DNA from 3 places in the Bacillus sp. WC2503 genome. Region 3 is predicted to be linked to each of the others. Evidence: predicted binding sites of a transcription regulator. Region 3 holds the regulator's gene; each other region holds the start of a gene.
What was found. Region 3 encodes Rex, which represses fermentation and respiration genes when NADH is low (regulators of the CRP and FNR family bind a similar motif). Its sites were predicted from a motif close to TTGTGAAATATTTCACAA; they were not measured.

Region 1: the regulator Rex is predicted to act here: its motif matches at 7,471-7,488, upstream of ACUN26_RS20960 (L-lactate dehydrogenase).
Region 2: the regulator Rex is predicted to act here: its motif matches at 7,680-7,697, upstream of ACUN26_RS21595 (L-lactate dehydrogenase).

Annotation. Positions count from the first base shown of each region.
Region 1 is NZ_JBQYMD010000001.1:4,065,761-4,076,550, forward strand. It holds gene glgD (glucose-1-phosphate adenylyltransferase subunit GlgD) at 1-764, opposite strand, end outside; gene glgC (glucose-1-phosphate adenylyltransferase) at 783-1,913, opposite strand; gene glgB (1,4-alpha-glucan branching protein GlgB) at 1,861-3,798, opposite strand; gene ACUN26_RS20950 (CalY family protein) at 4,255-4,860, shown strand; partial or broken gene ACUN26_RS20955 (dockerin type I domain-containing protein) at 4,891-6,144, shown strand; gene ACUN26_RS20960 (L-lactate dehydrogenase) at 6,410-7,354, opposite strand; gene ACUN26_RS20965 (anti sigma factor C-terminal domain-containing protein) at 7,775-8,755, opposite strand; gene ACUN26_RS20970 (RNA polymerase sigma factor) at 8,742-9,236, opposite strand; tRNA gene ACUN26_RS20975 (tRNA-Glu) at 9,373-9,444, opposite strand; tRNA gene ACUN26_RS20980 (tRNA-Ser) at 9,450-9,540, opposite strand; tRNA gene ACUN26_RS20985 (tRNA-Asn) at 9,547-9,621, opposite strand; tRNA gene ACUN26_RS20990 (tRNA-Ile) at 9,629-9,705, opposite strand; tRNA gene ACUN26_RS20995 (tRNA-Gly) at 9,716-9,786, opposite strand; tRNA gene ACUN26_RS21000 (tRNA-Lys) at 9,800-9,875, opposite strand; tRNA gene ACUN26_RS21005 (tRNA-Thr) at 9,886-9,961, opposite strand; tRNA gene ACUN26_RS21010 (tRNA-Phe) at 9,976-10,051, opposite strand; tRNA gene ACUN26_RS21015 (tRNA-Asp) at 10,066-10,141, opposite strand; tRNA gene ACUN26_RS21020 (tRNA-Met) at 10,145-10,221, opposite strand; tRNA gene ACUN26_RS21025 (tRNA-Ser) at 10,249-10,341, opposite strand; tRNA gene ACUN26_RS21030 (tRNA-Ile) at 10,359-10,435, opposite strand; tRNA gene ACUN26_RS21035 (tRNA-Met) at 10,439-10,515, opposite strand; tRNA gene ACUN26_RS21040 (tRNA-Ala) at 10,536-10,608, opposite strand; tRNA gene ACUN26_RS21045 (tRNA-Pro) at 10,624-10,697, opposite strand; tRNA gene ACUN26_RS21050 (tRNA-Arg) at 10,708-10,781, opposite strand; tRNA gene ACUN26_RS21055 (tRNA-Leu) at 10,785-10,790, opposite strand, start outside.
Region 2 is NZ_JBQYMD010000001.1:4,158,164-4,168,953, forward strand. It holds gene ACUN26_RS21545 (methionine ABC transporter permease) at 1-23, opposite strand, end outside; gene ACUN26_RS21550 (methionine ABC transporter ATP-binding protein) at 16-1,041, opposite strand; SAM riboswitch class I at 1,351-1,458, opposite strand; gene ACUN26_RS21555 (hypothetical protein) at 1,584-1,928, opposite strand; gene ACUN26_RS21560 (thioredoxin family protein) at 2,082-2,390, opposite strand; gene ACUN26_RS21565 (toprim domain-containing protein) at 2,394-2,738, opposite strand; gene gcvH (glycine cleavage system protein GcvH) at 3,005-3,388, opposite strand; gene ACUN26_RS21575 (arsenate reductase family protein) at 3,430-3,795, opposite strand; gene ACUN26_RS21580 (hypothetical protein) at 4,217-4,744, opposite strand; gene ACUN26_RS21585 (phosphatase PAP2 family protein) at 4,888-5,535, shown strand; gene ACUN26_RS21590 (PTS transporter subunit IIC) at 5,602-6,615, opposite strand; gene ACUN26_RS21595 (L-lactate dehydrogenase) at 6,638-7,588, opposite strand; gene ACUN26_RS21600 (spore coat protein) at 7,882-8,130, opposite strand; gene ACUN26_RS21605 (hypothetical protein) at 8,144-8,329, opposite strand; gene ACUN26_RS21610 (CPBP family intramembrane glutamic endopeptidase) at 8,481-9,194, opposite strand; gene ACUN26_RS21615 (MBL fold metallo-hydrolase) at 9,579-10,298, opposite strand; gene ACUN26_RS21620 (acyl-CoA dehydrogenase family protein) at 10,415-10,790, opposite strand, start outside.
Region 3 is NZ_JBQYMD010000001.1:4,886,295-4,897,084, reverse strand. It holds gene ACUN26_RS25425 (NCS2 family permease) at 1-370, opposite strand, end outside; purine riboswitch at 499-600, opposite strand; gene guaA (glutamine-hydrolyzing GMP synthase) at 753-2,291, opposite strand; purine riboswitch at 2,456-2,557, opposite strand; gene ACUN26_RS25415 (glycosyltransferase family 39 protein) at 2,689-4,137, opposite strand; gene groL (chaperonin GroEL) at 4,467-6,101, opposite strand; gene groES (co-chaperone GroES) at 6,140-6,424, opposite strand; gene ACUN26_RS25400 (CPBP family intramembrane glutamic endopeptidase) at 6,823-7,572, shown strand; gene ACUN26_RS25395 (YdiK family protein) at 7,569-7,760, shown strand; gene ACUN26_RS25390 (redox-sensing transcriptional repressor Rex) at 7,790-8,419, opposite strand; gene ACUN26_RS25385 (ABC-F family ATP-binding cassette domain-containing protein) at 8,607-10,541, shown strand.

The DNA of each region.
Region 1 (10,790 bases), 820 kb from region 3:
TTCACGACTGCACCCTTTAGGTAACGAGTTGGTGGCTCATCTTTTACTTTCGTAAAAATCGGTGCTTCTTTCTTAAATAATTGCTTCCAAATAGCAGGTTGCAAAATTTCTAAGCTATGTTTATAGTAACTTTCAATCGAGTCAATAATAGCTACATATCCTGTATGCTCATACGTAGCAATATGCAGTGATTTTCCGCGCTTTTCTCTCACTACATCAAATAAACTGTATTGCTCCACATCTTTATATGTCTCAAATAAATCTAACAATAATTGTTTCTTTAACACGTATGTTTGAAGCGAAACCCCTTCATGGCAAACTTCAGTAATATCAGCTGCCGTATGTATATGCCGCTCTAACACCGCCTGGAAATTTAATGCTGTTACGAGATGGCTATTCGTAATAACAACGTATTCTTCTCTGCTTCTTAGAAAATAATCAATATGTCTTCTAAAATGTGCAAAAGATCCAAACTCATCTTGGTCACATTGGCAATTTGGTGGGAATAAAAACAATCCGTCACGTTTTCTATCTAAATCCCACTGTTTCCCTGAACCAACATGGTCCATTAACGAACGGTTTTTATGGCTTGTAAAAACCGCCACACTATGAATATTAGAATTCACCATATTGGAAAGCATGAAATCAATGAGTCGATAACGGCCCCCAAACGGTAGCGCCGCTAGTGAACGATGCCCTGTTACTTTCTGTAAGGAAGTAAAACTTCCCGTTGCATTAATAATTCCTAACATTTTTTCTCCCATTCATTTCATCCCCCTTTTCTATTTCCCTTCAGCAATTAATACTACATCGTCAACATTTTTTTCTGGACGAATGATTGTTCCATCTTCAATAACCATTTCCGATCCAACAATTGCTCTTTCAATCACAACATTTTTCCCAATCTTCGCTCCTGGCATAACGACGGAATCAATAACCATACTACCTTCTTCCACCGTCACCCCTTGGAATAAGACAGAATGCTTCACGTCCCCTTCAATGACGCACCCTTCGTTAATCAGTGATTCTTCCACTTTTGCCTTTTCCGCAATATATTGAGGCGGTTCGTTTGGATTGACAGAATAAATACGCCAGTTACGATCATTTAAATTCAATGATGTTTCATCGCGAAGTAAATCCATATTCGCTTCCCATAAGCTTTTCACTGTTCCAACATCTTTCCAATATCCTTCAAACGGATACGCCATTAGCTTCTTCCCTTCATCTAATAAAAGCGGAAGTACATCTTTTCCGAAATCATTACTAGATTCAGGATTTCTTGCATCCATTTCTAAATACTCTTTCAAAATTGCCCAGTTAAAAATATAGATTCCCATTGATGCAAGATTACTTCTTGGAAATTGCGGTTTCTCTTCAAACTCAACAATTTCCATCTCTTCATTCGTATTCATAATGCCAAAGCGACTCGCTTCATCCCAAGGCACTTCAATAACAGAAATCGAAACGTCCGCTTCTTTCTCAACATGGTAATCTAGCATTTTACTGTAATCCATTTTATAAATATGATCGCCTGATAAAATAAGGACATACTCTGGTTCGTACTGACTTAAATAGTTTAAGTTTTGATAAATGGCACTTGCCGTACCTGTGTACCACTTCACACCTGAAGACTCCGCATAAGGAGGTAATACTGTGACTCCACCGTTTACTCGGTCTAAATCCCAAGCATTGCCGATTCCGATATAATTATGAAGTTCGAGCGGTTGATACTGCGTCAAAATCCCAACCGTTTCAATACCAGAATTCGCACAATTACTTAACGTAAAATCAATAATGCGATATTTACCACCAAATGGAACAGCTGGCTTGGCTAAATTTTTTGTCAATGCACTTAAACGACTACCTTTTCCCCCTGCTAGTAACATTGCTACGCACTTTTGTTTTTGAGCCATCTTGTTTTTTGCTCCCCTTTCTAGTCTTCACTGGTCGTAATATGGATACGCCAAATGGTGGAATTGTAATTTCTACATGTGCCTCTTGATTATGGTACGGTTCTAGAGTCGCCTTAAGACGTTTTTTATTCACTTGCCCCGAGCCGCCATATTGCTCCGCATCACTGTTTAAAATCTCGTTATAATACTCGAAATCTGGCACACCTACTTTATAGTTTTCATATGTAGCTTTCGTAAAATTACATACGACAACTAACGCATCTTCTTGTTTATCTCCTTGGCGAATAAACGAGAAAATACTTTGCTCATTATTATTAGCATCAATCCACTGAAATCCTTCAGGTGAATGATCAAGCTGCCAAAGTGGTTTTGAGCGCTTATACAATGCTATGAGCTCTTTAAAGTAATCATGCATATAACGATGCATTTCAAAATCATGTAAATTCCAATCTAAATCTTCAAGGTCTTTCCACTCATCAAACTGCCCAAATTCTCCTCCCATGAAAAGTAATTTCTTTCCTGGATGAGTAAATAAATATCCATATAATAAACGAAGCTGAGCAAACTTATCCCAGTAATCTCCTGGCATTTTATTTAATAACGACTTTTTCCCGTGAACGACTTCATCATGAGAAAGCGGTAATATGAAGTTTTCAGAGTAAGCATATAGTAAAGAGAATGTTATTTTCTCATGAATATACTTCCTGTATTCAGGTGCACACTCCATATATTTCAGCACGTCATTCATCCAGCCCATATTCCATTTGTAATTGAATCCAAGTCCACCTTCATAAGTTGGAGCTGTTACAAGTGGCCAAGCTGTTGAATCTTCTGCTGTCATAAGAAAGTCTTCATCCTCTGCAAATACCGCTTCATTTAACTCTCGTAAAAATGAAACAGCGTGCTCATTACTTTGCTCCTGTCCTTCTTTATTCCAGTACAACATATTCGCAACTGCATCCACCCTGAAACCGTCAATATGGAAATATCTCATCCAAAATAACGCATTTGAAATTAAGAAATTACGTACTTCCCTTTTTCCTAAATCAAAATTGACAGTTCCCCATACTTGGTTTTCTTGTACATCCTTATCTTTATATTCATAAGTCGGTGTCCCATCAAACAAATATAGACCGTGAGCATCTTTACAAAAATGCCCCGGCACCCAATCTAAAATGACACCGATTCCATATTTATGACATTCATCGACAAAATACATCAAATCATGTGGTGTGCCGAATCTACTCGTTGCTGCATAATATCCCGTCCCTTGATATCCCCAAGAACGATCATATGGATGCTCAACAAGCGGCATGATTTCAATATGTGTAAATTGATGTTCCACCACATACGGAATGAGTTCTTCTACCATTTCCCTATAAGAATACAGCGTTCCATCTTCTTTCTTCTTCCAGGAACCGAAATGTAATTCATAAACTGTCATCGCTTCTTTATAAACCGGCTTTTTCTTTTTCTTACGACTCCAGTTTTTATCATTCCATTCGTATCCCTTCATATCAAAAACTACAGATGCCGTATTCGGTCTTACTTCTGCATATACAGCGTACGGATCTGCCTTAAAAATGACGTCACCAGCCATCGTTTCAATCGCATATTTATATATTTCCCTTTCTTCAATATGCGGTATAAACAAGGACCAAATTCCCTCTTCTGTCTCTTGTAGCATCTTATGTTGCTCATAATCCCATTCATTAAAATCGCCAACAACACTCATTGCTTTCGCATGAGGAGCCCATACTGTAAATCGTACCCCTCGCATCTCATCTTCCGTCACAATATGTGCGCCAAAGATGCTATAACTCTCATAGTACTTTTCTGTATGAAACTCATCTCGTTTCACTTTTTCACAATTTATTACACTCAATATGCTCACCTCACTAAGATGACAGAATTTTTTATACTTTAACTATTTCTGCAAAAAACTGTGATATCCTTGTTAATTTATAAAAAATATTCGTTTTTTTCTTAAAAACGTTGGTTTTTCTTCACATTTCCGTGTAAAATATCGAATTTTGACGAATATTCATTGCAAACGCTTCATTTTCCCCTATCTTTTTTACTATCATTTTTTCTCAACCTCTATTTTATTAGGTTTAGCCTATTTTTCATGCTATTTTCTACTTAAAACCGCAGCAAAACAATCTGTCATAAAAAAATATTTCTCAATATTTTTTTGTCATAATTTTATTGAAATGCAAAATTCATCAGCATATACTCGTTCTCAATAAAGAACATTACGCTTTCGTAAATATAATTCATACTAGAATACTGTGTTTACTTTACGAACGTTTCATAAAAAATCATATTAGGGGGCTTTCTTATGTCATTGAAACAAAAAGTAGGAATGGGAGTTGTCACAGCAACGCTTGGCTTATCACTTACATGCGGCGGTGTATTCGCCTACTTCAGTGATTCTGAAACATCTAGTAACTCATTTCAAGCTGGAACACTAGATCTTTCTATTAATCCAAGTGTAATCGTTGATGTGAAAGATTTAAAGCCAGGTGACTTTATTGAAAAAAATTTCACGCTTGAAAATAAAGGGTCATTGGATATTGCAAAAGTAGCACTTGAAACATCCTATGAAGTTACAGATGCAAAGCTAAATAATGACGGTGAAGATTTAGGCGACCACATTATCGTAAAGTTTCTAGTGAATGATGGAAAGCCATCGAATCCAAACGATGATCATGAAATTTTGTGGGAAACAAAACTATCAAAATTAAAAACTATGAAACCTGAGGATGTAGCTACATCTTTAGAACGTCATAACTTAATAGACGGTATTACATCTGGTGAAACAGATTATTTACACGTGCTCTTCTCCTTTGAAGACAACGACCAAGATCAAAATAAATTCCAAGGTGATTCCTTACAGCTAAACTGGACATTCCATGCCGAGCAAACAAAAGGCGTGGAGAAATAATTTTTAAAATACAAATTACCGGAGGCCTATAAAGGTTTAAACATTACGCAAGAAGCGAACGGAGTTATGTATTATGACTATTCTCCATACTTGCATAAGTTTTTACCTATTAATGCAGATGGTGACTTTAAAGTTGGCATTACCCCTGAATCCTTTAAAGTAGAAGGACCAATGAACACAGGCGTATATATTTTCGATTATGCAACTGCAGGTCCTGATTATCCAAGCGGTGTAAATAACTATTGGTTTATCCCACAAGGTGCTCAATATGCGAAAACTAGTTATGATAAAAAAGAAGTATACAAAAATGATGAACTTACTGTAACACTAAACGCAAAACACGTAAAACAATTTGTTGCAGGGGAATTTAACGTAAAATTCCTAGAGAAAAATTTCAAATTTGCAAATGCGAAATTGAATCCTGCTTTTGAAAAGCTACTTTCTGAAAAAGGTGTAATCGCAAAAGTGAATGAGCCGAAATTAGAAGCCGGTTCTGTTACAATAGGCGGATCTATCGATGATAAAAACTTCGCCGGATTAGATGGTGATTTCCCGTTCATTGATGTAACTTTCAAAGTAGAAAATGATGAATTTTATGAAGCAAATGCCCAATTAGAATCACCAATTTTTGTTTACTGGAAACAAGGTGAAACAGAACCGAATAGAATGCGTGTACTTCAAGATCAAACATTCTCAGTTATGTCCTTAAACTCACTAGTAGAAGGAAATATTAAACCTGGTGCATTCTTAAATGAACGTGGATATTTAGATGAAAAGCTCGATTATACAAAGCTTGGTGTAAAAGTATATGCAACTGATTCTTACCGTCATAAATTTGAAGGCTCACTAGATAAATACGGATACTTCAAACTGAATGGACTTCCTGTTAATAATCGTGACTATAATTTATACTTAGAAGTACCAGGGCATTTAACAAGCCGTCTAACAACAAAATTAGGTACTGAAAAAGATGGTAAGCTACTTGGCCAATATTATTATGCACGACCTGATGAAAACCTTGCCGGTGATGTAAATGGTGATAAAGTCATTGATATTAAAGATGCTGAAATTATCGCTAGCAACTATGGTAAAAAAGGAGTATCTGTAAAAGGCGGCGACCTTAATAGCGACGGAATTGTCGATGAAAAAGACATTCGTTTCGTTGAAAAGAACTTCTTGAAAAAAGGACCAGATGCATCTAAATCACAAACAGCTGTAGAAAAATCAAAAAGCGGTACACTCGCAGATATTTTAAAGAAATTGGGCTTAACGCCTAAAAAATAATAAAGTGAAACTTTAATCAGTGGGGGGTTTGTTCATCCCCACTGATTATTAGCCCACACCAATCGGGGTCTTACTGCCCGGCAAATAGCGGGATAAAAAAGAGCACTCTACTTTACGTAGAGTGCTCTTTTTCTATAAACGACCCTTATCCAGCAAAAGGGGTATATTGGGGATATACAAGGGAAACCGGAAAAGGAATTTATATTAAATTATATAAGTTCAGAGGTAAGAAGCAGTTTCCCACCTCTGAATTATTTAGCAATTATTATAGTACTGGTGCCATTGTTTCTTTTAATACTTTTACAGAATGAGCGAATTTCACTTTTTCTTCTTCATTTAGCTCAAGTTCTACAATTTCACGTACACCTTCGCGGTTAATTACAGCTGGAACACCTACGTAAGCATCTTTCTCACCGTATTGACCTTCAAGGTATGCAGATACAGTTAATACGCTGTTCTCGTTGTTTAAGATTGCTTTAGTTACACGAAGTAGTGACATACCGATTCCGTAGTAAGTTGCACCTTTACGCTCGATGATATGATAAGCTGCATCACGTACGTTTTCGAAAATTTTATCTAAGTCTTCTTGATTGTACTGTTCGTTGTTAGCTAAGATTGTTTCTAGTTTTTGTACACCGATAGTAGCGTGGCTCCATACTGGAAGTTCAGTATCACCGTGCTCACCAACGATGTAAGCATGAACGTTACGTGGATCTACATCTAAGTAGTCACCTAACATGTAACGGAAACGAGCAGAGTCTAAAGTTGTACCAGAACCGATTACGCGCTCTTTTGGTAGACCAGATTCTTTCCAAGTTACGTAAGTTAAAATGTCAACTGGGTTAGTTGCGATTAAGAAGATTCCATCGAATCCGCTATCCATAATACCGCGAACGATTTGTTTAAAGATCTTTGTATTTTTCTCAACTAAGTCTAAACGAGTTTCACCTGGTTTTTGTGGTAATCCCGCAGTGATAACTACTAAATCTGCATCTTTACAATCTGCATAGCTACCGCTCCAAACTTTTGTTGGTGATGGAGAGAATGGTACCGCATGGCTTAAGTCCATTGCTTCCCCTTCTGCTTTTGCTTCATTAACATCTACAAGTACAAATTCTTCAGCTACACCTTGGTTGATCATTGAGTAAGCGTAACTACAACCTACAGCTCCTGTTCCTACTAATACTACACGATTGATACCTTTTTTCATGTTAATTTCCCCTCTCTATTGTTCACATATATTTTTTTATGATTGTTTAAGTAATTAATTAAAATACTAATTTAATGTTGTTTAACTTCTTTACATTCATATTGTAGCACGTATCATTGTGAATTACTTCACAAATTATGACCTATTTGTGAACTTTTTCACATAGAGTGTAAAGTTATTGGAATAGGTGTGGAATCCATTTCAATGGAGGCGTTTTCTTTAGATTGTGAAAGGGTTTTTCTTATGGTTTTTGTCGATAAGTGAAATTATATCGGCGATTATTAGAATATATCGACCGTAACTCCAAATATATCAGCGATTTTTGCAATATATCGACTTACCGACAAAACTCGACAATAATGACAACATAAAAAGCTGTCTCCAGTAGATTACTTATTGGGAGACAGCTTCTTCTATATATTATTTATTTTCCGCAGTAGCCCCTAAAACAGCAGCTTTTACGTAATTTTGACCGTTTAATTTTTGTAAATCCACAGCCGTTCCCGTCACAACAACACCGATAACTTTTACATCTTGCTCACTTGGTTTTATTTTCTTTCCTTTTAGGTAGTCATATATACGTTCATATTCCTCATAATACTTTCCCTTTTGCTCCAGTCCATTTTGAATTGCTAAAAGAAAATCTTTTTCCGTTCCATTTCCAAATTCAATATCACCTGGTTTTGCTTTAAAACCGTACACATTATAAGCACTTTCGGTCATATCATCAATAGAATATGATTTTTTATCATCATACGTATCTACCCAATACCAAACAGGATGCACCCCTTCTGGAAGTATCTCTTTTATTTCAGACACTTTATACGGTTTATCAAAAGATATAGCCAATTCAGCTACTTTCTTTTCATCTTTTATTTTCTCTATATCATTTATATAACGATTATATGAAGCAAATGGGAGATAAAACTGCATCTCTCTTTCCATCGTTTGATTATTATACAATTCACTTGTCTTATTAATACGTTCATTCCCCATTACAACATTATCTGATATTGTTAATGGATTTACATTCGATAATCGGCGAAATGTATTCCAAACTTTATACTCATACACTTCATCTTCCCACTTAACAGGTTTCCCTTCAATAACCTTATATGTTTTATACTCTACTGTGCTTTTAAATAAACCGTTAGAAGTAATTGCTACGCCTCTTTCCGTATTAGGTCTTGTAATTTGTCTTATCATATTTAAGTCACGATCCATAGTTAAGTAAGCTCTATTGTTCAATTGTGAAATTACTATTATAAAACCAAAGAATAGAACAATAAAAAGTGAAATCGAAATTACTGTAATTTTTAATAATTGTCTTCGCTTCGCCTTCTTCAACATTTTTGATACTTTACTTGAATCTATATCAAAATCGAAATCATCTCTGCTCATCTTCAAACCTCCCATACAGCTTTTTAAACTCATTGCGAGCCCTATACAAAGAAACACGTACGGTCTCTTCTTTCATCTCTAATACGGTTGCTATCTCCTTATATGAGAGTTCATAGTCATACTTTAATAAAAGAATATGTTTATATACTGGATTCATCTTTCCAAGTATGCTTTGTATTTCTACTTGAAGCTCTTTTCTTAAAAGTGGTTCATCTAATCCTTTTGCTCCAATTAATTGAACAGATTCAATCGGGATTTGTTCAATACGCTGTTGCCTTCTTGCTAGATCACGATGCCTATTAATCGCAACTTGAAATAACCATGTTTTTATATACGTAATTTTCATATTCGGTATAGATACTAATGCCTTATGTATCGTGTCTTGAACGATATCTTCTGCTTCTACTGGTGGTACTCCAATTTTAAGTAAATACCTATAAATGCTTTTAGATGTTTCTATAATGATTTTTTCATACTCCATCGCTCTCTCCTTTCTATTAGTTAGACGATTCAAATAGAAAAAAGTATACAAGAAATCCATAAAAAAAAGCAGACTATCCAAAGCCCACTTTTACACAACAAAAAAGAGATAGCAGATTATGCTATCTCTTTTAGTATGACCCGTACGGGATTCGAACCCGTGTTACCGCCGTGAAAGGGCGGTGTCTTAACCACTTGACCAACGGGCCAATTCTGGCAGAGAAGAAGGGATTCGAACCCTCGCACCGCGTTCGCGATCTACTCCCTTAGCAGGGGAGCCCCTTGAGCCACTTGGGTACTTCTCTATAATATGGCTCCGCAGGTAGGACTCGAACCTACGACCGATCGGTTAACAGCCGATAGCTCTACCACTGAGCTACTGCGGAACAATTATGGTGGGCCTAAATGGACTCGAACCATCGACCTCACGCTTATCAGGCGTGCGCTCTAACCAGCTGAGCTATAGGCCCATAATTGAAAAGCGGGTGAAGAGAATCGAACTCTCGACCAGAGCTTGGAAGGCTCTTGTTTTACCACTAAACTACACCCGCATTAAATTGTAAATGGTGAGCCATGAAGGATTCGAACCTTCGACCCTCTGATTAAAAGTCAGATGCTCTACCAACTGAGCTAATGGCTCATTTTGAAAGTGGTGCCGGCTAGAGGACTTGAACCCCCAACCTACTGATTACAAGTCAGTTGCTCTACCAATTGAGCTAAGCCGGCTTGCGATTTCAAAATGGTGGCTCGGGACGGAATCGAACCGCCGACACGAGGATTTTCAGTCCTCTGCTCTACCGACTGAGCTACCGAGCCTTTATGTAAAAAAATGGCGGTCCCGACCGGGGTCGAACCGGCGATCTCCTGCGTGACAGGCAGGCATGTTAACCACTACACCACGGGACCATTTGGTTGCGGGGACAGGATTTGAACCTGCGACCTTCGGGTTATGAGCCCGACGAGCTACCGTGCTGCTCCACCCCGCGATGATAAAATATTTAATTTAGAAAAAATGGAGGAGGTAGAGGGATTCGAACCCCCGCGCGACTCTCGCCGCCTGTCGGTTTTCAAGACCGATCCCTTCAGCCGAACTTGGGTATACCTCCGAGATATAAACTTTGAGTGGTGGACCTTGTAGGACTCGAACCTACGACCGGACGGTTATGAGCCGTCTGCTCTAACCAGCTGAGCTAAAGGTCCTTATGGTAGCGGCGGAGGGGATCGAACCCCCGACCTCACGGGTATGAACCGTACGCTCTAGCCAGCTGAGCTACACCGCCATAAGTAATATAAAAATAAGTGGAGCCTAGCGGGATCGAACCGCTGACCTCCTGCGTGCAAGGCAGGCGCTCTCCCAGCTGAGCTAAGGCCCCATGTTTTTGGGAATATCGGGAAGACAGGATTTGAACCTGCGACCCCCTGGTCCCAAACCAGGTGCTCTACCAAGCTGAGCCACTTCCCGTTAATAAAAGCGCGCCCGAGAGGAGTCGAACCCCTAACCTCTTGATCCGTAGTCAAACGCTCTATCCAATTGAGCTACGGGCGCATATGGTGC
Region 2 (10,790 bases), 730 kb from region 3:
ACATTTGCGAGTAACTTATCCATGTGCAATCACCTCCAGCTCTACTTGATCTTGATGTATTCCCTCTATCGCTTGCTGGATTGCTGTTTCCTCACCATTTAAATGAACAACTAAACTTCCGTAAGAACCGTTATTCGTTTGTGCGATATTTCCTTGCAAAATGCTAACTTCTATATCACTGCGTTGCATTAATCTTTGAAGTACTGGTCTTTCTACAGCCTCGCCGACAAACTGCAAGCGAATTACTTTGCCATCTGGATATTTTTCAATTAAACTTTCAATTGTTTCGTTTGTATCTTCAGAATCTGTTAACTGCTGTACAAAGCGTTTCGTAATGTCTTGCTGTGGATTACGGAATACGTCAAGTACTGGACCTGTTTCTACGATTTTCCCTTTCTCCATTACCGCAACACGATTACAAATCTTTCGAATTACGTGCATCTCATGTGTAATCAATACAATTGTTAAACCGAGACGCTTATTAATATCAAGTAGTAAATCTAAAATTTGATCTGTCGTTTCCGGATCCAGTGCTGACGTTGCTTCATCACATAAAAGCACTTGTGGGTTGTTAGCTAACGCTCTAGCAATCCCAACACGTTGCTTTTGTCCACCACTTAACTGGGATGGATACGCGTCTCCTCTTCCTTCTAATCCAACGAGATGAATTAACTCATCAACACGTTTTCTTCTCTTCTCCTTATCAACACCTGCAATCTCAAGTGGAAATGCGATATTTTCGCGTACAGTTCGTGACCAAAGTAAGTTGAAGTGCTGAAAAATCATTCCAATTTCTTGCCTTGCCTTACGAAGTTCACTTCCTGTAATTGCTGAAATGACACGATTTGCAATTGTAATTTGGCCAGAAGTTGGTTTCTCTAACTGATTAAACAGCCTTATTAAAGAACTTTTCCCAGCACCACTATATCCGATAACACCAAATATTTCGCCTTTTTCTATTTTTAAATTGGCGTTATCTACAGCAGTGACATCACCGCTTTTTGCCTTATATATTTTCTTTACATTTTCTAATAAGATCATGATGTTCACCCCTTTTTTAAGTAAAAAGCGCAAGCGGCTCGTTTAGAACAAGTGGACGCCCGAATCCCTGACGTAGAGGCGCTTTTTGCCTCATAGGAAGGGATGAAACGAACGACTGTTCTAGCCGCTGGAGCTGGATTTCATAAAACTTTGGATAGACTCCGCAATTTTTTTATTTTTCATGCGTGTAATCTATCGCCATAGCTCCTCTTATTATTTGAATGTCCTCCACATTCAAACAACAAAAAAACCTTTCCGCTTTAGAGAAGCAGAAAGGTTTATATGCGTATATAACAACATTATCCCTCTCTCTCATCTCTCAAAGCATTCGCTTTGCAGGAATTGGCACCATTTCAACATAAGTTGACGGTTGCCGGGCTTCACAGGGCACAGTCCCTCCACCTCTCTTGATAAGAGAAATCAGATTTAATTTTCGTCTGATTTGTAATTTATGAAATTGTCTATATTTTATGAATTGAATTGTATCAATATCCACACGTCATGTCAACAAGAATTTTCACAAAACAAGAAACTTCAGAATTTTAAGCACCTACTGACATCGGTTTACATATATGAAACATCGATTCAACTAATAGCATCGTTCGATATGTTCCCGAATATTGCACACGTCCATCGTTCATTAACGTTTGCAATCTTACATTTCCGTTCACTAATTGTTTTACATCCTCTTCATCTAAGCACACAATTTGTTCCGTTCCTCTTGCCTCTTGTGACAATTCTATATAATCTCTTGAAATTTGTAATGAACAACTTTCATCTCCAAAGCGGAAATTAACAGTTTTTTCTCCTTGTCTTAAAAGCGGTTCTAAATGATATTGACCGTTAGCGTAATTTACAAATGATTGAAGCAAAGAATATAATTTCACCCTAAATCACATCCTTCATATCACTTTCTATTACATACCATTTCCCTCTCACTAAAGAGCAATCCTGTTACTTTCGCTCGACAAATACTGTATCCATCCCGCATGTCGACATATTTCCCAAGAAATATGTCGAGGCGGCAAAAACTTTGCCGCCTACTTTAATTCCGTATATAAATATTCAACCGAATGAAATGCATATATCTTCTTCATGAGTGTCCCATTTTCAAAAACAAGTAAACAAGGCACACTTTCGATTCCATACTCTTTCGCTAAATGCGGAGCATAATTTAAATCTAACATTCCAATTTTCAACTCTTCAATCGTCATCTCGACAACCGTTAACATCTTCTTTGCTAATTGGCATGTTCCACACATCGGTGTATATACATATAGCACTGTTTTTTCTTCATTCTCTATTAGGGCTGTAGCTTCGGCTCCTGTCCAGTCAATCACTTCTATCATTCCTTACCGTAAATATTCTGTATAAACGTCAATGTCAGCTCCCCATAATACATTTGCTAAATGTGAAGAAGGTGCAGTCGCCACTTCTCGGTACGAGCGATCAATATAAATATGCTCTGCTTGCGGAAATTCTTTTCGAAACTGTTTCCTTAACTTTTCTCCTGCATCATCAGCATCCACTAGCACATATACGTCCTTATCAAAAAACTGATCAATGAGCTCATCCATTTTCGACAAACCAATTGTACCATTTGTACAAACAATTTCCACCGGTTCACGAATAATAGATTCAATCTTTCTTCTGTCTGATTTACCTTCTACAATAATGACTTTTTCTACATAAATCATATGTCATCACCCGATCACCATATACTATACAACCTTTAACTTAGTATATAGTATATTCGTTATTTTCATGTTGTTTCCTGTTTATTTTTGCAAAAGAAAAGCGGAAGCGGCTTGTTTAGATTGTAAAAAGCATGAAACTTCACTAAATAGATTTCCCATTAATGTACTCTCACATGATAATTGATTCATATATATGTGCTTTTCAACTCATTATGTAGCACAAAATAAAAAGGACAGCACAAAGGCTGTCCTTCAGTTGACTAAAATTAGTCTTGGTTTGTCATTTCTGCATATTTTTCTGCAGTTAATAACTTCTCAACTTGGCTTGCATCAGAAAGTTCAACTTTAACCATCCATGCACCCTCGTATGGAGATTCGTTTACAAGTTCTGGTTGGTCACTTAATTCTTCGTTTACTGCTACAACTTTACCGCTTACAGGTGCGTATAATTCAGAAACTGTTTTAACAGATTCTACGCTTCCGAATGGCTCGTCAGCTTCGATTGTTGCACCTACTTCAGGAAGTTCAACGAATACGATATCGCCTAGCTCACCTTGTGCAAAGTGAGTAATACCGATTACAACTTCATTACCTTCAGTTTTTACCCATTCGTGTTCTTCAGAGTAACGTAAATTATTTGGAATGCTCATGACTGTACCTCCAGTGAATGTATTAATTATGTAAAAATACCTTATTGGTACTTTTTCCACACACTTTCAAACTGCTCTTCGTTAAAACCAAGTGTTACATTCGTTCCATCTGTTACAATTGGACGTTTAATCAACATGCCATCAGATGCTAAAAGCTCATACATTTCGTCTTCGCTTGCATCTTTCAACTTATCTTTTAGACCAAGTTCGCGGTAACGCATTCCACTTGTATTAAAGAATTTTTTTAATGGTAATTCACTTTTTACATGTAAATTACGTACATCTTCTTTTGACGGTGGATTTTCAACAATATGAATCATCTCATATGCTACATCGTTTGCCTCAAACCATTTCTTTGCCTTTTGACATGTGCCACACTTTGGATATGAATAAAATGTTACTGTCATAAATTCACCTACTTTTTTACTAACCTTTACCTTTATCATATAGAAAACGTTTTATTATTTCAAACGATTATTCGCTAAACTTTTACTTATTTCGTGATAAATTTTAATAATCCTGCGAATTTTTCTTATTTTTCCGCCATTTGTTAAGAAAAAAATAAATATATAATTTTTTTCGATTCTTCTCTCATTCTGCATCGAACATATATCTTAAACAAACGTTTGATTAATTTTCTATTTTTCTATGTGAGCCTTTGTGCTGCATCAATTCTTTCCTACCGAACATACATCTTAAACAAACGTTTGATTAATTTCCTATTTTTTTATGTGAGCCTTTAAACTGCATCGATTTCTTCCTACCGGACATGCATCTTAAACAAACGTTTATTCAAAAAAGAAGAAGCCCCTTTTACGGCCTCCTCCATCATCGACTTAAATAATCTGAAATTGTTTGAAACACTACTATATACATATTATGAATATTTTGATTGGAAACCGTATCTTTATATAATCCCATACCCCAATACTGTCCTTCAGGGTTTCCCATATTTACAAATCCTTGCGTATACATCATAGCTCTATCCTTTGGGGCATTGTCATAATCTAAATCTTTTTCAGTAAAAATTAAGTATGGTTTATCTTGTAAGCCAATAAAAAACACTGGCTTCTTTAACGATAAAAATAAGTCCGTATACCGCTCCTTTGATGCCTCTTTAAAATATTCTTTCATAACGAAAAAACCATCAACTTTTGCTGATTTCTCCTGCATCTCTTCTAGCTTTACACTTTCAAACTTTATATTTCTAAACGTATCTTTCGGTTTTTCTCCAACAACTCCAATTACGAGTGCTCTCCCGTTATATTCTAATTTCTCTCCTTCTTTATCCTTTGCACACCCAGCACTCACTAGGCATATCAATATAAAAAATAAGAAATACGATAAACGCTTCATATAGCACTCTCCCCTTCTTTTAAGTCAAGTGACAAAAACGTAAGGTTAATTCAAGAAAATGTAAGTAAAATCGATAGCCCAATTTACGTTTCTATATTATAATCAATTGAATTTACCTACATTACTAAACATAGGAGATTATCATGAAGAAATTTAAACTTTCATCTTTTCTTCCGTTAAGTTATATACTTCTACTCGTACTCGTAAGTCCCCTTTACGACGTATTAAATAAATCAACTGTTCACGCAGTAGATGTCACAACTGTAGTAGATGATTGGATTCCATTTGTAAAAGCATTTATTATTCCTTATTTACTTTGGTTTCCTTACTTATACGGCGCACTTATTTATTACTGCTTTGCTGATCGAAAGCAATATTACGTTACTTTAAGTAGTGTAATTCTTGGCAAACTTGCTTGTTTTTCTATTTATTATTTTTGGCAGACAACTGTACCACGTCCAACTGTCGTTGGAACAGACGTATTTTCTGAACTAGTTCGCTATATTTATAGTATTGATCAACCGGTAAACTGTTTCCCTAGCATTCACGTTCTTACGACATTTGTAATTATGTTAGCTGCCTTTAAGCGTAGAGAGCAACATGCTTTTGAATATTATATCCTTACTTTCTTCGGTACACTTATCATTTTATCAACACTATTTACGAAGCAACATGCATTTGTAGATGCTGTTTCTGGAATGACGCTCGCGAGTATATTATACTTCGGCGTTCAGCTCTTATTAGCAAAAGAAACAGTACGCATTCCAGTAAAACAAAATCATAAGATGTAACATAACAAAAAAGCAGACTGTGGCTTCTTCAGTCTGCTTTTATCTATTATTAAGGAGATTTTCAAATTAAGATTGCGGTACAGTCATATCACCAGAATGAATACGACCTGCTTTTTTAAGAGCAATGTAAAGTATATAAGAAACAGCTACTGGAATGATGATATAAGTGATTGCCATAGCTGGAAGAACTCCCCATCCTTGACTGGAAATTAAATTAATTGGTGCGATAAGAGAACTTAATCCAAGACCAGCGATTTCTTTCCCTGCTTCTAATTGGAAAATTAATGCCGATACTGGGCCGACTATCGCACTAGCGACGACAGTCGGGACGAGAATCATTGGATTTTTAGTAATGTTTGGCAACTGTACTTTCGGAGTACAAAGCGCCTGAGCTAATATGCCACCTAAATTATTTTCTTTCGCTGAGATTACAGAGAATCCGATAAACTGAGCAACGCATCCTGCTAGAGCTGCACCACCTGCAACGCCATCTAAGCTAAGTGCGATCGCTAATGCAGCTGATGAAGCTGGAGAGATAAGTAATAGCCCCCAAACTACTGCAATGACGATAGAAGCGATAAACGGGCTACCAGCTGAACTATCTTTAATAAATGCTCCAACTGTATTTAAAACAGGAGTAATATTATGAGATAACCAAATACCAACTAAACCAGAACCTAATATGGCCGCAAATGGAACGAGCATCATATCTAACGCAGTTTTTCCACTTAAACGTTTACCGATATATACAGCTAAAGTTGCTGTTAATAATGCACCGATTGGCTCACCTGTTTTAATGATTAGACCCGCTTCAGTAATTGAAATGGATCCGGCACCAATCGCTCCAGCTACCATCGCTGAAAAGATAACAAGACCGTTTGCACCGAGCATAAAAGCAATGCCGGCACCAATGGCTGGTGCCATAAGTGATTTTGCAACAACTCCGATTGTAATAAGTAATGGAATATCAACAATTCTTCCTATATTTTCGATCAGTAAACCAATTCCGAGGGATACGAAAATACCTTGTGCGATTCCAGCAGATGCTTTAAATACACGAGACATTATATATTCCTTCATTTGTTTCACCTTCTCCTATAAGTTAGTAACCAATTGTTTTCATATAATCACGTAAAATATCGTTTGATTTTGCGAATCGAGATTCTTCGTCCTCTGTTAAGTTTAGTTCTACAACTTCTTTCATACCATCTCTAGTAATAATAGCTGGCACTCCTGTACAAATATCATACTCACCGTACTCTCCATCTAAAATGGCTGATACAGCAATAACACGGTGATCATCGTTAAAGATTGAGCTCGCAATATACGCTAGAGAATTTCCGATTCCGTAATAAGTAGTACCTTTTCGTTTATAAATTTCCCATCCTGCTTTTGCAGTCTTCTCAACAATTTCATCTAAATCTATTTCACCAAATCGTTCTTTTTGCTCCTCTAAAATTTGTAGAATTGGCTTTCCACCAACAGTTACGTGAGACCAAGCAACCATTTGAGAATCACCATGTTCTCCTAATGAATACCCATGAATACTACGAGGATCTACATGTAACATTTCAGATAAAATTGTTCTTAAGCGAGAAGAATCTAGTGATGTACCAGTACCGATCACACGATTTCTAGGTAATCCAGATAATTTCCACACTTCATATGTAATAATATCAACTGGGTTCGATGCAAGTAAGAAAATACCGTCAAATCCACTTTCCATTACGCCGCCAACAACACTTTCCATAATTTTCGCACTCGCTCCTAAAGTATCTAAGCGACTTTGTCCAGGTTTTGGTGCTGGTCCCGCTGTAATAATAACGATGTCCATATCTTTGCAGTCTTCATAGCTTCCTGCATATACTTTTGTTCTTGTATTTGTAAAGTTAATGCAATGTGATAAATCCATCGCTTCCCCAACTGCACGTTCATGATTTATATCAATTAATAATAGCTCTTCGCAAATGCCTTGATTTACAATGGAATATGCACAACTTGATCCAACTAATCCAGTACCGATAATTGCAATTTTTCTTGTATTTCTTTTCATAGCAATCTCTCCTAATTGATCATATAATCTATTTCTTTTGTTCTTTACACTCTTAATTATAGAGATTCCCACGATAGAAACCATGGATACTTTGTGAAATATTGAGCAAAGTTTTTGTCCTTTTTGTGAATTGTTATATTTAATTTTCGTCATATTTGTTACAACTGAAAAAATATTTATTATGTATTTATTGACATATATAAATTGAAACTTCAATCAACCTTTATCCATTGGGCTTTTACGGGACAAAACAAAAAAACGAGCGACTTCATTCGCTCGTTTTTTTCATCCCATTATTCCGCACTTAATTGGCCTTTTAATTGCTGCACAATCATTGGATTCGCAGGTGCTGCCGGTTTGTAATAACTCTTTTGCTTTGCGTACTCATACATATTACGTTGGCGCATTTCATCTTGATTACGAATTTGAATTAATGTTTGGTGTAACTGTTCATTATCAGACTGAGCAATATAATTTGCATAACTTGTTAAACTTGCATTTAATCCTGCTAAATAATCATTTACCATATCTTTTTCATTCATTTCTCTCTTCCTCCTATCCTAAAAAAGTCATTAATTGTTGCTTCGTATTTCGTGCATCTTGCGCATCCTTTTGTAGCATTTGTTTCAACTCTGGATCTGTACACGTCTGTGCATACTGCTCCAACTTGTTAATAATTGTTGCGTGTCCACCGATTAAATGACGTAAGTTTTCTACTTCAAGCTCTGTTAAATTTTGCATGGAATACTCCTGCCTTTCTTTGTTCATTCGTCATTAGTATTTGGTTCTTTTTGGATTATATACATGCATGAATTAACTTCTCCTACCTATAAACAAAATAAAAGATGCATAGCTAGGCCATCCATCTTTTATGCTAAATATTCGTTCAATTTTATAGAGATACAATCATACTTATACTCACAAGTAAATTCCATACAATGTGTAAAATAATACTAGGTATAATAGATTGCGTCTTTTTGTATAACATCGCAAACACAATCCCCATAATCGTCGCCGTAATTAGAAGACCTCCATGAAGAATTCCAAAAATGAAGGAAGAAATAATGATACCAACTAAAAAATTATATTTCTTTTCTAAAAATCGATATAAAATACCTCGAAATAGAATTTCTTCTTTAACCGGTGTAATTATAGCAACACTTAACACATATATAATACTTTGTAGACTATTTTGAAGTCCTAAGCTCCCTAATTGTTTCTGTTGTTCTGCTGCACTTTCAAAACTAAACACATGTAACATTAAATATTGTGATAATGCAATAACCATAAAACCAATTAATAGATATAAATATGTCTTCCCATTCTTCAAAACGGATAAATCCCAAATATATTTAATAAAATGAAGAACTGGTTTATAAGCTAATAAAACGATAGCAACAACAGCTGCATCTAATAAAAGGAAATAGTACCCTTCTAAATTATCACGCAACGCTTCCTCACCATAAATCCCAAAAGCTAAACCAAGGAATAACCCTCCTAGAAGTAAGAATCCTAAAATGATTGCTATCATTACAAATAGATTTTTATATGTTATATTATCTATTTTCCTTTCCACACTATACGCTTCTAACACCGTTTTACTCATACTATTCCTCCATTTGTTTTCATTACCTTAACAAAAATCCTTTAATATAAATATAAGGATAATATAACAAAAATTTCAAAAAGAATAATATGCAATTTTACATATTATGAACGCTTTGTATTCTATAGTTTTAGGAATTATATTATTATAAAATAAAAATTTCTTACTTCCACATCATGATCCCCACTTCATACTAAACCTTATGAATAAAAGGAGAGGTAAACATGAAAACACATGATTTTCTTACTAAGGTGCAAGATAGCTATGACCCTAACCCAAGCCAAGACCCTTTTATATTTATGTTTTTCGGTTTCCTATTAGCGATATACACATACTTAAAACCCACAAAATAATATCATTTAGCAAAAAAGAGCCTCTAAACAATTAAAGGCTCTTTCTAGTTAAATTCCTTTCCGCTTCTTCAATCGCCCGTTGCATTTGCACTAACGGATTTTTAATCATCTTCCCATGCCCTGTCGCTAATATAGACGGCTTATACTCTAGCAATTTCTGAGCGCTTTTTAATGAAACTTCTGCATCCCACGTACCAAACATAGGAAACGGAAAAAGCCACATCAACTGCCCTGCTACCGCCACTCCTCCTCTCGTTTGAAATGCATCTCCAACAATGAGCGCATCATTTCTCGTGTCTAAAAACGCCATTGATCCCGGTGTATGGCCTGGGGCTGCAATTGCTACAAGTGAACCAATTTGATCTCCCTCTTGAAGAAGGATATCTGGAATCGTCTTTATCCTTTTTGACACACTCACTTTTACTTGCGTGCCTGGTTCTCCGAGTTGCAGTGACAAATCCCCTTCAAGTAAACGAGCATCTCTTTCAGAAATATAGACCGAAACATTCGGCAGTTCTTGTTTTATAGCATCAAGCGCTCCTACATGGTCATCATGTGCATGTGTTATAACGATATTCGTAATCGGTTTTCCTAGTTTTCGAGCCGCTTCTAAAATCTTCTTTGCACAAAATGGCAAAGCTGCATCAATTAACGTTAATCCTGTTTCTTCTTCGACAAAGTAACAGTTAATCGGAAATAGACGCGGTAAAAATGCGATTTGATGAACTGTTCCTACTTTTATTAACTTCATCTCCTATCCCTCCATGAAAAAGAGCTGTTTACAAATACATATGTAAAACAACCCTTTTCAAGAATCCATCAATAAAAAAACCAGCAGCCAAACGGCCACTGGTTCCTTTTCATCTATTAAACTGTATAACGCTCATCTTCTAAAATTTTCGCAGCGATTTCACGTTTCTTCGGAATTACGTTAAGTGGCGTGTGACGAGTTAATTTACGTAATGATGATAACATCATGCGCAGCATGTCGCCGTTTTCAACTGCGATAAGTGTTTCTTTCGCATCTGCTTCGATTTCGTTGAATGCTTCTTGGCAGAATACTTCAGTGTATAACACTTTTTGTTTATTCTTTTCAAGACCAGTTGTTTTAATTGCTTTTTCTGTACGAAGAACAGCTGATTCCATTGCATAAAGGTTGCTTACGATGTCAGCGATATTCACAAGAATTTCTTGCTCTTTATCTAATGCTTTACCGTATTTTTGAGCCGCTAATCCAGCTACC
Region 3 (10,790 bases):
CTGTAAGAATAATAAAGATAATACCTGACATTAACGTTCCGGCAATTGCTGTTTGCCACGGAATACCCATCGTTAAAACTGCTGTATAAGCAAAGAACGCGTTAATTCCCATACCTGGGGCTAAAGCAATTGGATACTTTGCGAAAATACCCATAATTAACGAACCGATCGCGGCCGCTAATGCTGTCGCAACGAATACTGCACCTGGATCCATTCCTGTACCTGCTGGTAACCCTTTAACATTTCCAAGTGACAGCGTAGCAGGATTGACAAATAGTACGTAAGCCATAGATAGAAATGTCGTTAACCCTGCTATGAACTCAGTCTTATAATTCGTACCGAGCTCATCAAATTGAAAATAGCGTTTCATCCTACGTTTCCCCCGTTATATGATTACTCGCCGCATTTCACCCTAGCCCTCTTTTATCTATAAAAATAAAAAAGGCTTCCATTGCATATACATGGAAGCGTTCTATAAACAAAGACAAGTTTCCCCTCATCTTTATAAAAACGCCTCGTAGTCAAGCCATTTACGGTAGCTAGGTAGAAACTTTCGGGCCATATCCCCGATATTATACGACGGCATAATATTCACTTTTCGTTTGAATTACATACTCATATTAACTCTTGAAAGTATTTTTGTCAATTTAAAAACGAACAATTTTATAAAATTTTATATTTTCGTTCGTATTAATACTGAAAATAAAAAGATCCATCTATGCATAAGCAAAAGATGGATCTTTTTTATAATACTATTCCCACTCAATAGTTGCTGGTGGCTTACTCGTTACATCATACACGATACGGTTAACGTGTTTTACTTCGTTTACGATACGTACAGAGATTTTCTCTAATACGTCCCAAGGGATACGTGCCCAGTCAGCTGTCATACCGTCGATAGATGTTACTGCACGGATACCTACTGTGTAATCGTAAGTACGCTCGTCACCCATAACACCTACGCTACGCATACCAGGAAGCGCAGTGAAGTATTGCCAAATTTCGCGGTCTAAGCCCGCTTTAATAATTTCTTCACGTAAAATCGCATCAGATTCACGAACGATTTCTAATTTCTCTTCTGTGATTTCACCTAATACACGAATACCAAGTCCTGGACCTGGGAATGGTTGACGCCATACGATTTCATCAGGAATTCCTAATTCAGATCCTAATACACGTACTTCATCTTTAAATAACGTGTTTAAAGGCTCAATTAATTTGAACTGCATGTCTTCCGGAAGTCCACCAACGTTATGGTGAGATTTAATTGTTTGTGCAGTTGCTGTACCACTTTCAACGATGTCTGTGTAAAGTGTACCTTGTGCTAGGAAGTCCATACCTTGTAATTTAGAAGCTTCATCATCAAATACGTAAATGAATTCGTTACCGATAATTTTACGTTTTTGTTCTGGATCTTCTACACCTTTTAACTTGTTCATAAAGCGTTCTTGTGCATCCACTTTAATAACGTTCATATGGAAGCCTTCGCTAAATGTTTTCATAACACCTTCTGCTTCACCTTTACGAAGTAAGCCGTGGTCAACGAAAATACATGTTAACTGGTCGCCAATTGCTTTATGAATTAATACTGCTACAACAGAAGAATCTACACCGCCACTAAGTGCGCATAGTACTTTTTTGTCTCCAACAGTTTCACGGATCTTCTCTAATTCTACTTCGATAAAGTTCTCCATGTTCCATCCTTCAGAACAACCACATACGCCGAATACGAAGTTTTTAATTAAATCGTTACCGTGCTCAGAATGACGTACTTCTGGGTGGAATTGTACACCGTATAAGTTTTTCGCTTCATTGCTCATACCAGCAATTGGGCAAGACTCACTTGTTGCGTCTACTACGAATCCTTCAGGTAAACCAGTTACTAAGTCACCATGACTCATCCATACAACTTGCTCTTCTGGAAGGTTCGTATATAATTTTGATTCGTTCTCTACTTTAAGAACAGCTTTTCCGTACTCACGGTGGTTTGCACGTTCTACTTTACCACCGAAGTGTTGTGTCATAAGCTGCATACCGTAACAAATACCGAAAATCGGTAATCCTAGTTCAAAGATTTTTTCATCACAATGTAATGCACCTTCACCGTATACACTATTTGGTCCACCAGAGAAAATAATCCCTTTTGGATTCATTGCTTTAATTTCTTCCGCAGTAATTGTATGTGGATGAAGTTCACTGTATACACCGAACTCACGAATTCGACGTGCTATTAACTGATTGTACTGACTTCCAAAATCTAAAACGATAATTGTATCGTGCTGCTTTTTCAAAATAATCACCCCAACGTTAGTTCTCGTATATAAATATTTTCACCAATTTGGCGAAAAGCATTACCAATATAATAAAAAAAGCCAGTCCTCCGCCTCTAGTCTCATAACAAAGAAAAGGCAGGGGTCTGGCTTTATAAAGAAAGATAGTCTCCGCTCTTTATAAATATAAGACACACTGCCTTCATAGTCAGGTTGTTTACGGTAACCCGGTAGAGACTCTCAAACCATATCATTGAGGATATATGAAGGATCGTTTTATATTATCTTCCTAGATTCTAACAATGAAGTGTCGATGTGGTCAAGAGAGAAAGCGACAAAATTCTACAGAAATTAATTTCTTTCCCACTAAAACACAAAAAACATTTCCATATAGAAATGTTTTTTGTGTTTTATCCTATTATTCAACTTTTTTCTGTTGTTTTCTACCCATTAATCGTGTAACACCATTTTTTATTACAAATACCCCGTATCCCACAAATAAAAACATAACGGGCAAAATGTCAAAACGATACCTAGTTTGAACTTCGACAAACAAATGAATAACCACATATCCACCAAACAAAATATATAAAAGAGGATATATTGAATCATTTCTTCTATATAATGAAATGGTACCAATCGCAAATATACAACATGTAATATACATAAGCCTTTCATATTTTGTCAGCATTTGTTGTAAGTGTGGTTTATTCAGTTCCCCCCACTCCAAAGCCCAACCAGGTGCATCATCAGGATTACTCCACATTTTTTCAACTTTCAATACAAGTAATTGACGAACTTTCTCTTTGTCCTTCAATCTGTCCTTGATCAAAGCAACGGAAGCATCATTTCTTTCCTTCCCAAGTTTAAATTGACTAAGGTAAACAACATCTGGCTGATTCCATCCACCAATCGAGTCATAATTGAATCCCACAACAAATTTCCAATATGGCATTTGGTTCGACAATGGTTTTTTCGCTAATCCCGTGTTCATTAAGAAAATACTTACAATTTGCATCACTAGAAAATATACAATCACTATTCCCACTAATTTTTTTACGTAGTTAAACGTTTCTTTTTTTCTAAACGGAAGTATCTTATAAATTAATACATAAACAAAAACCGCCAATAAAAAGAAACTTCCTAACGGTCTCATAATATTTCCAATGCTTAACAGTAACCCTGTTAAACCCCAACCGTATTTAGTTGAAAAACCTTTTGTAATTAAAACATACAGTCCTAAAAAAAAGAAAAAGGTAGAAATATATTGATTTGTTAATACAGAGCTATAGATAATATTAGGTATGTAAAACGCGTAAAATATTGCCGCAGTTCTCGCACTGTATTCATTAAAAATGGTTTTACCCATAAAATAAATAATCACGGCAGTACCTACGCTCCAAAAAATATTAAATAACTTCAATATAAACAGATGATTACCAAAAAATTTTATTAATATAGCCTCATAATATGTGAATCCCAATTGGTATGTCCAACTCATATAGTATTCATCTGTAATAAATGCAAAATTACCCTTTACAGCTTGTTGAGCACTTTCATACATTACAGAAAAATCCGAGATAGGTACTGTTTTTTCAAAAATGATCCATAACAACCTAATTGCAAAGGCTGTAACTATGAGAATGAGCAAAAATTGATTAACTGTTAAAAAACGATTTGCTAAAAATGATATTATTCCGAGCACCAAAATAGTTGCTACTATCTCCAGAATTAACACAGCGACCGAAGAATAGGTAGATTTCTCTATTTGAAATGAACTATAAAGTGTAATGATAAACATCGCCAAACCACATACTACTAATATTTTCGAAAAAATGTTTCTACCCAAATTTTCTTTAATCTGCATCATATACCTCACTAACTAGGCTACCGCCATCTTCTCTCATAGACAATAAGAACTAGGAGACTTATTATCTCGACTAAAAAATAAGAAAAATCCCTTTTGACTGTATCATAAATGTTAAAAGAATTATATATTCAATTGGAATTATATTGAATATTATCGTAATAAAAGAAGCTTGAATATTCCCCTCCATTCTCTCTCTAAACTTGCGACCTTCCAGAAACCTTTTATATACATCTTAACAACAAAAAAGACTACCTCCTTTTATCAAGGAAGTAGCCTTCTTCTAATTAACTATTTATACATTGAACAGCTTCACAGAGTGATGCTTATTACATCATTCCGCCCATACCGCCCATGCCCATGCCGCCCATGTCAGGCATTGCTGGTGCATTTGGTTCTGGCTTATCAGCAACTACAGCTTCAGTTGTTAAGAACATAGCTGCAACAGATGCTGCGTTTTGAAGTGCAGAACGAGTTACTTTAGCTGGATCTACGATACCAGACTCAAGCATGTTAACCCATTCGCCAGTAGCTGCGTTGAAACCAACGCCTACTTTTTCGCCTTTTAGACGCTCTACAACTACAGATCCTTCTAGACCAGCGTTGATTGCGATTTGACGAACTGGCTCTTCTAGTGCACGAAGTACGATGTTGATACCTGTTGCTTCGTCGCCTTCAGCTACGATAGAAGCTACTTTCGTGTATACGTTCATAAGTGAAGTACCACCACCTGCAACGATACCTTCTTCTACTGCTGCACGAGTTGAGTTAAGTGCATCTTCAATGCGAAGTTTGCGCTCTTTTAACTCAGTTTCAGTTGCTGCACCTACTTTAATTACTGCTACGCCACCAGCTAATTTAGCAAGACGCTCTTGTAATTTTTCACGATCGAATTCAGAAGTTGTTTCTTCTAATTGCGCACGGATTTGACCGATGCGAGCTTCGATTTGTTGTGTGTTTCCAATACCTTCAACTACAGTTGTGTTTTCTTTCGTTACAACGATTTTACCAGCGCGTCCTAAAGATTCAACTGTAGCAGATTTTAAGTCACGTCCTAATTCTTCAGTGATTACTTCGCCACCAGTTAAGATTGCGATATCTTCTAGCATTGCTTTACGACGGTCACCAAATCCAGGAGCTTTAACAGCCACTACATTGAATGTACCACGAAGTTTGTTCACTACTAATGTAGCTAAAGCTTCGCCTTCTACATCTTCAGCAATGATAAGAAGTGGTTTACCTTGTTGTACCACTTGCTCTAATACTGGTAAGATTTCTTGGATGTTAGAAATCTTTTTGTCAGTAATTAAGATATATGGGTTATCAAGAACAGCTTCCATTTTGTCAGAATCAGTAATCATGTAAGGAGATGCATATCCACGATCAAATTGCATACCTTCTACTACGTCTAATTCCGTTGTGAATCCTTTAGATTCTTCTAAAGTAATAACGCCGTCGTTACCAACGCGCTCCATTGCTTCAGCGATTAATTGACCTACTTCTTCGTCAGCCGCAGAAATAGCAGCTACTTGTGCGATAGAAGATTTACCTTCAATTGGTTTAGAAATCGCTTTTAATTCTTCAATTGCAGCAGTAACAGCTTTTTCGATACCTTTACGAAGACCCATTGGGTTTGCACCAGCTGTTACGTTTTTAAGACCTTCACGAATCATAGCTTGCGCTAATACAGTTGCAGTTGTCGTTCCGTCACCAGCTACATCGTTTGTTTTGCTAGCAACTTCTGCTACTAATTTTGCACCCATGTTTTCGAATGCATCTTCTAATTCGATTTCTTTTGCGATTGTTACACCATCATTTGTAATAAGTGGTGAACCGAATTTTTTCTCAAGTACAACGTTACGACCTTTTGGTCCAAGCGTTACTTTTACTGCGTTTGCAAGAGTGTCGACACCGCGAAGCATCGAACGACGTGCTTCTTCACTAAATTTAATATCTTTTGCCATAATAATTGACCCCCTTGGAATTTTTAAGATTTATATAATTAACCGATAACTGCTAAAATGTCACTTTCACGTAAAATCAAGTAGTCTGTACCTTCGTATTTTACTTCAGTACCTGCATATTTTGAGAAGATGATAAGATCACCTGCTGCTACCTCTAAAGCAACACGCTCACCATTTTCAAGCACTCGACCAGTACCTACTGCAATAACTTTACCCTCTTGTGGTTTTTCTTTTGCAGTGTCTGGTAATACAATACCACTTGCTGTTTTTTCTTCTGCTTGAACAAGCTCAATTACAACGCGATCACCTAATGGCTTTAGCATGAACAATAACCTCCTCATTGTGTTATGTAAATTTTTTATTAGCACTCGAGTCACCCGAGTGCTAACACACTTATAATAATAAATAATCTCAATTTCTTTTGCAAGTAAAAAAATCATAATTTTTTCGCAAATTACTATATATACTCTTCTATATAAAATCCTTCTTCTACTACCTTTACTATATGAATCGTTGTTTCCACTACTCGTATGTTACAATATGAAAGACACCCTAAGTTGTTTTCGCTACACACACAACTTTTTCCTGTCTTCTATTTTAATTTCCAATGCAGATTTACAAAAAAAACATAATTCGAATGAAAGTTTATATCGTAGGTAGCATATTACATGTTATCCTGCCTTATCTCATACACTAGAGTTAGAAAGGATGGTTAAACCATTTGAAGAAACAATATTGGTGGATTATCGTTACATACATTTTAATGCAATTGTCGGGTATTGCCGGATTACCACTTCTTCTGAAAACCGGACTATACGATAATAGAGGATTTACCAACGAGGAAAAGTTTCAACTAATAACCGGACATTGGTCTATTATTAGCTTTTTCATTGCACTATGCGTTGTAATTTGGTTACTTAGAACAGATATTCGTGACAGGCATTTAGATGCAATGCGCTCTTCTGTTCCAGCTACAATCGGGTGGATTTTTATCGGGTTCTTCTTAGCAATCATCTCACAAAGTATTGCAGGTATGATTGAAATGTATCTATTAGGGATTACACCTGGATCTGAGAATACAGACCGACTTATGGACATCGCAAGAACGACACCTTGGTTCCTTATTGTTATATCTATAATCGGACCTATTTTAGAAGAAATCGTATTTAGAAAAATTTTATTTGGTACACTTTATAAGAGATTTAATTTCTTCGTTGCTGCTATTATTAGTTCACTCGTATTCGCAGCGATTCATTTTGATTTTACTCACCTATTGGTATACACTTCTATGGGGCTCGTATTCGCCTTCTTATATGTAAAAACGAAACGCATTATCGTTCCTATAGCAGCCCATGTAGCAATGAATACATTAGTTGCCATTGGACAGATTTTCATGAGCAATGAACAAATTCAAGAAATGATTAAAGAAGCTGAAAAAATGCAAGGCTTTATCGGAGGATTTTTTGTATGAGAAACTCACCATTGTTCATGGCTGCATTGTATTTCCTTCTCGGATGTATCTTTACACGTTTCGCCATTACGAACGTGACAGATACAATCTGGAATATGTGGACAATACTATTTGCAGTTATGGCAACAATTGATTTTAATTTGGCACTTCGCCTTATATTAGTGAAATTCACAAAGAAAAAACAATAATAAAACGCAGAGGTCACCTCCTCTGCGTTTTATTGTGGATAATTCTTTAAAAAGTAAACAAGCGTTTGTAGCTCTACAGCTAAATCAATATGATGAATTCTTATATTCTCTGACACATTTAAGCGTGCTGGTGTGAAGTTTAAAATACCGTGCACGTTTGTTTCTGCCAATCTATCGGCTACAGATTGCGCTACTGTAGCGGGTACTGTTAATATTGCCACTTGTATATCATTTGATAACCTTTCTTCTAATTCATCTAAATGATATACAGGAATACCCCCGATTTCTGTTCCAACTTTCTCTTCACTAACATCAAATGCCATTTCAATTTTTGTATTATTGTTTTTCGTGAAATTATAATGTAAGAAAGCGGTCCCTAAATTACCTACTCCAATAAGCGCTACACGTGTTATATCATCTTGATCGAGTGTTTCACGGAAAAATGATAATAAATAATTTACGTTATATCCATATCCCTTTTTCCCTAATGCTCCAAAGTATGAGAAATCTCTTCGAATAGTTGCGGAATCAACCTTTACCGCTTCACTCAATTCGGCTGATGAAACACGTTGCTTACCAGAAAGAGATAAGTTTTGGATAAATCGATAGTATAGAGGCAATCGTTTAGCAGTGGCTTGCGGAATTTTCTGCTGATCCATATAACCTCTCCTCTCTTCCTATCTTTATTCATATACTTGAATCGAATACAGAAGTTTAGTACTTATGAATTTCCTTGTATAATAAAGAGAAGAAGTATTCTCTCTTTATTTTAAACTATACACTATTTTTAGTATGATTGAGAAATATAAACATGGCAAAGTTAAGAAATTATTTGAGGTGAAAACATTGATTTTATTACAAGTAAACGGGCTTTCAAAATTATACGGTGCCGAAACGATTCTTGCAAACATAAAATTGGAAGTGCAAACGAAAGATCGTATCGCTTTAGTTGGACGAAATGGAGCCGGAAAATCTACATTATTAAAAATTATCGCCGGTGAATTATCTCATGATGGCGGCGAAATTATAAAACCGAAAGATGTCTCAATTGGGTACTTAGCTCAAAATACTGGATTAGAAACATCATTAACAATTTGGGATGAAATGCTAACCGTCTTTACACACCTACAGCAAATGGAGACAAAACTTCGAAGGCTAGAGCAAGAAATGGGAAAAGAAGAAAACTTTTCAAATGCCGCTACATATGAAAAATTATTAGCTGATTATGACCAATTGCAATTAGATTATAAAGATCAAGGCGGCTATCAGTACGAAGCAGATATTCGCTCCATTTTAAGCGGTCTTGGTTTCCCTGTTGAAACGCATCAGACGACAATTTCTACGTTAAGTGGCGGACAAAAAACGAGATTAGCTCTTGGGAAATTATTATTAACGAAACCAGACTTACTTATTTTAGACGAGCCTACAAACCATTTAGACATCGAAACATTAACGTGGCTTGAGCAATACTTACAAGGTTATCCTGGCGCAATTTTAATCGTTTCTCATGACCGTTATTTCTTAGATAAGCTTGTTACACAAGTATATGAAATTTCGAATAAAGAAAGCAGACGATTTGTTGGTAACTACAGTAAATATTTAGACTTAAAATCAGCCCTATACGAACAAGAAATGAAGCGTTACGAAAAGCAACAAGATGAAATCGCTAAACTTGAGGACTTCGTTCAAAAAAATATAGCACGTGCATCTACGACAAAACGTGCACAAAGCCGTCGTAAACAATTAGATAGAATGGAATTATTAACCAGACCATTAGGTGACTCTAAATCAGCCTCATTCCACTTCGATATTGAAAAACAAAGTGGAAATGATGTTTTACAAGTAAAAGATGCAACCATCGGTTATGATGAGGATCCTATTATTGAACATGTAAATATGCGCTTAACTCGGGGAGATAGTGTTGCCTTAGTTGGACCGAATGGAATTGGAAAATCCACATTATTAAAATCCATTGTGAATAAGTTACAGCTATTACATGGAGATGTTGCTTTCGGATCAAATGTATCTGTTGGTTATTATGATCAAGAGCAAGCTAACTTAACATCTTCTAAGCGCGTTTTAAATGAACTATGGGATGAATATCCGCTTCAACCCGAAAAAGAAATTCGCACTATATTAGGTAATTTTTTATTCACAGGGGATGATGTACTAAAACCAGTATCTTCTCTTAGTGGTGGACAAAAGGCCCGATTAGCTCTCGCAAAACTTATGATGCAAAAATCCAATTTATTAATTCTCGATGAGCCAACGAACCATCTTGATTTAAATAGTAAAGAAATTTTGGAGAATGCTTTAATTGATTATCCAGGAACTCTTCTATTCGTTTCACATGACCGCTACTTCATTAATCGCGTAACGACTACAGTTGTCGAATTATCAACAGAAGGTGCGCAAGAGTATTTAGGTGATTACGATTACTATGTGGAGAAGAAAAATGAAATGATTGAACGCGTAGCATTTGAACAACAAGAACAGCAAGAAAATCAGGCACCTGTTCAAAAAACCGTAGCTCAAGAAAAATTAAATTATCTCGAAGAAAAAGAGCGTAAACAATTAGAACGTCAACGCACTCGAAAAATCGAAGAACTAGAACAAAACATCGTAAGCTTAGAAGAAGAAATTGCTACGTTAGAGGATCAGCTTTGCTTACCAGAAATATATGCAGATTATGAAAAGGCTAGTGAGATTACAACGAAAAAACAAACATTACAAGAACAACTTGAAGCCTGTATGGCAGAATGGGAAGAACTGCATATATAAGCTAATTTAAACAAAAAGGATGTCTCATCAGTCGAGGATTTTTGACTAGATGACATCCTTTTTATTTCCCTTTAGAATCAGTTTCGTAGTACATGAAATTATATCGACGATTTTTTGAATGCACATACCTTAACTTAAAATATATAAACAATTCGACAAGAAACATCGTTTTCCCGACAAAGATTGACAATTGCAGCAACCAATATGATAAGAGGAGGATTTTTCAAAAGTTTTTTAGGATATCTTCTC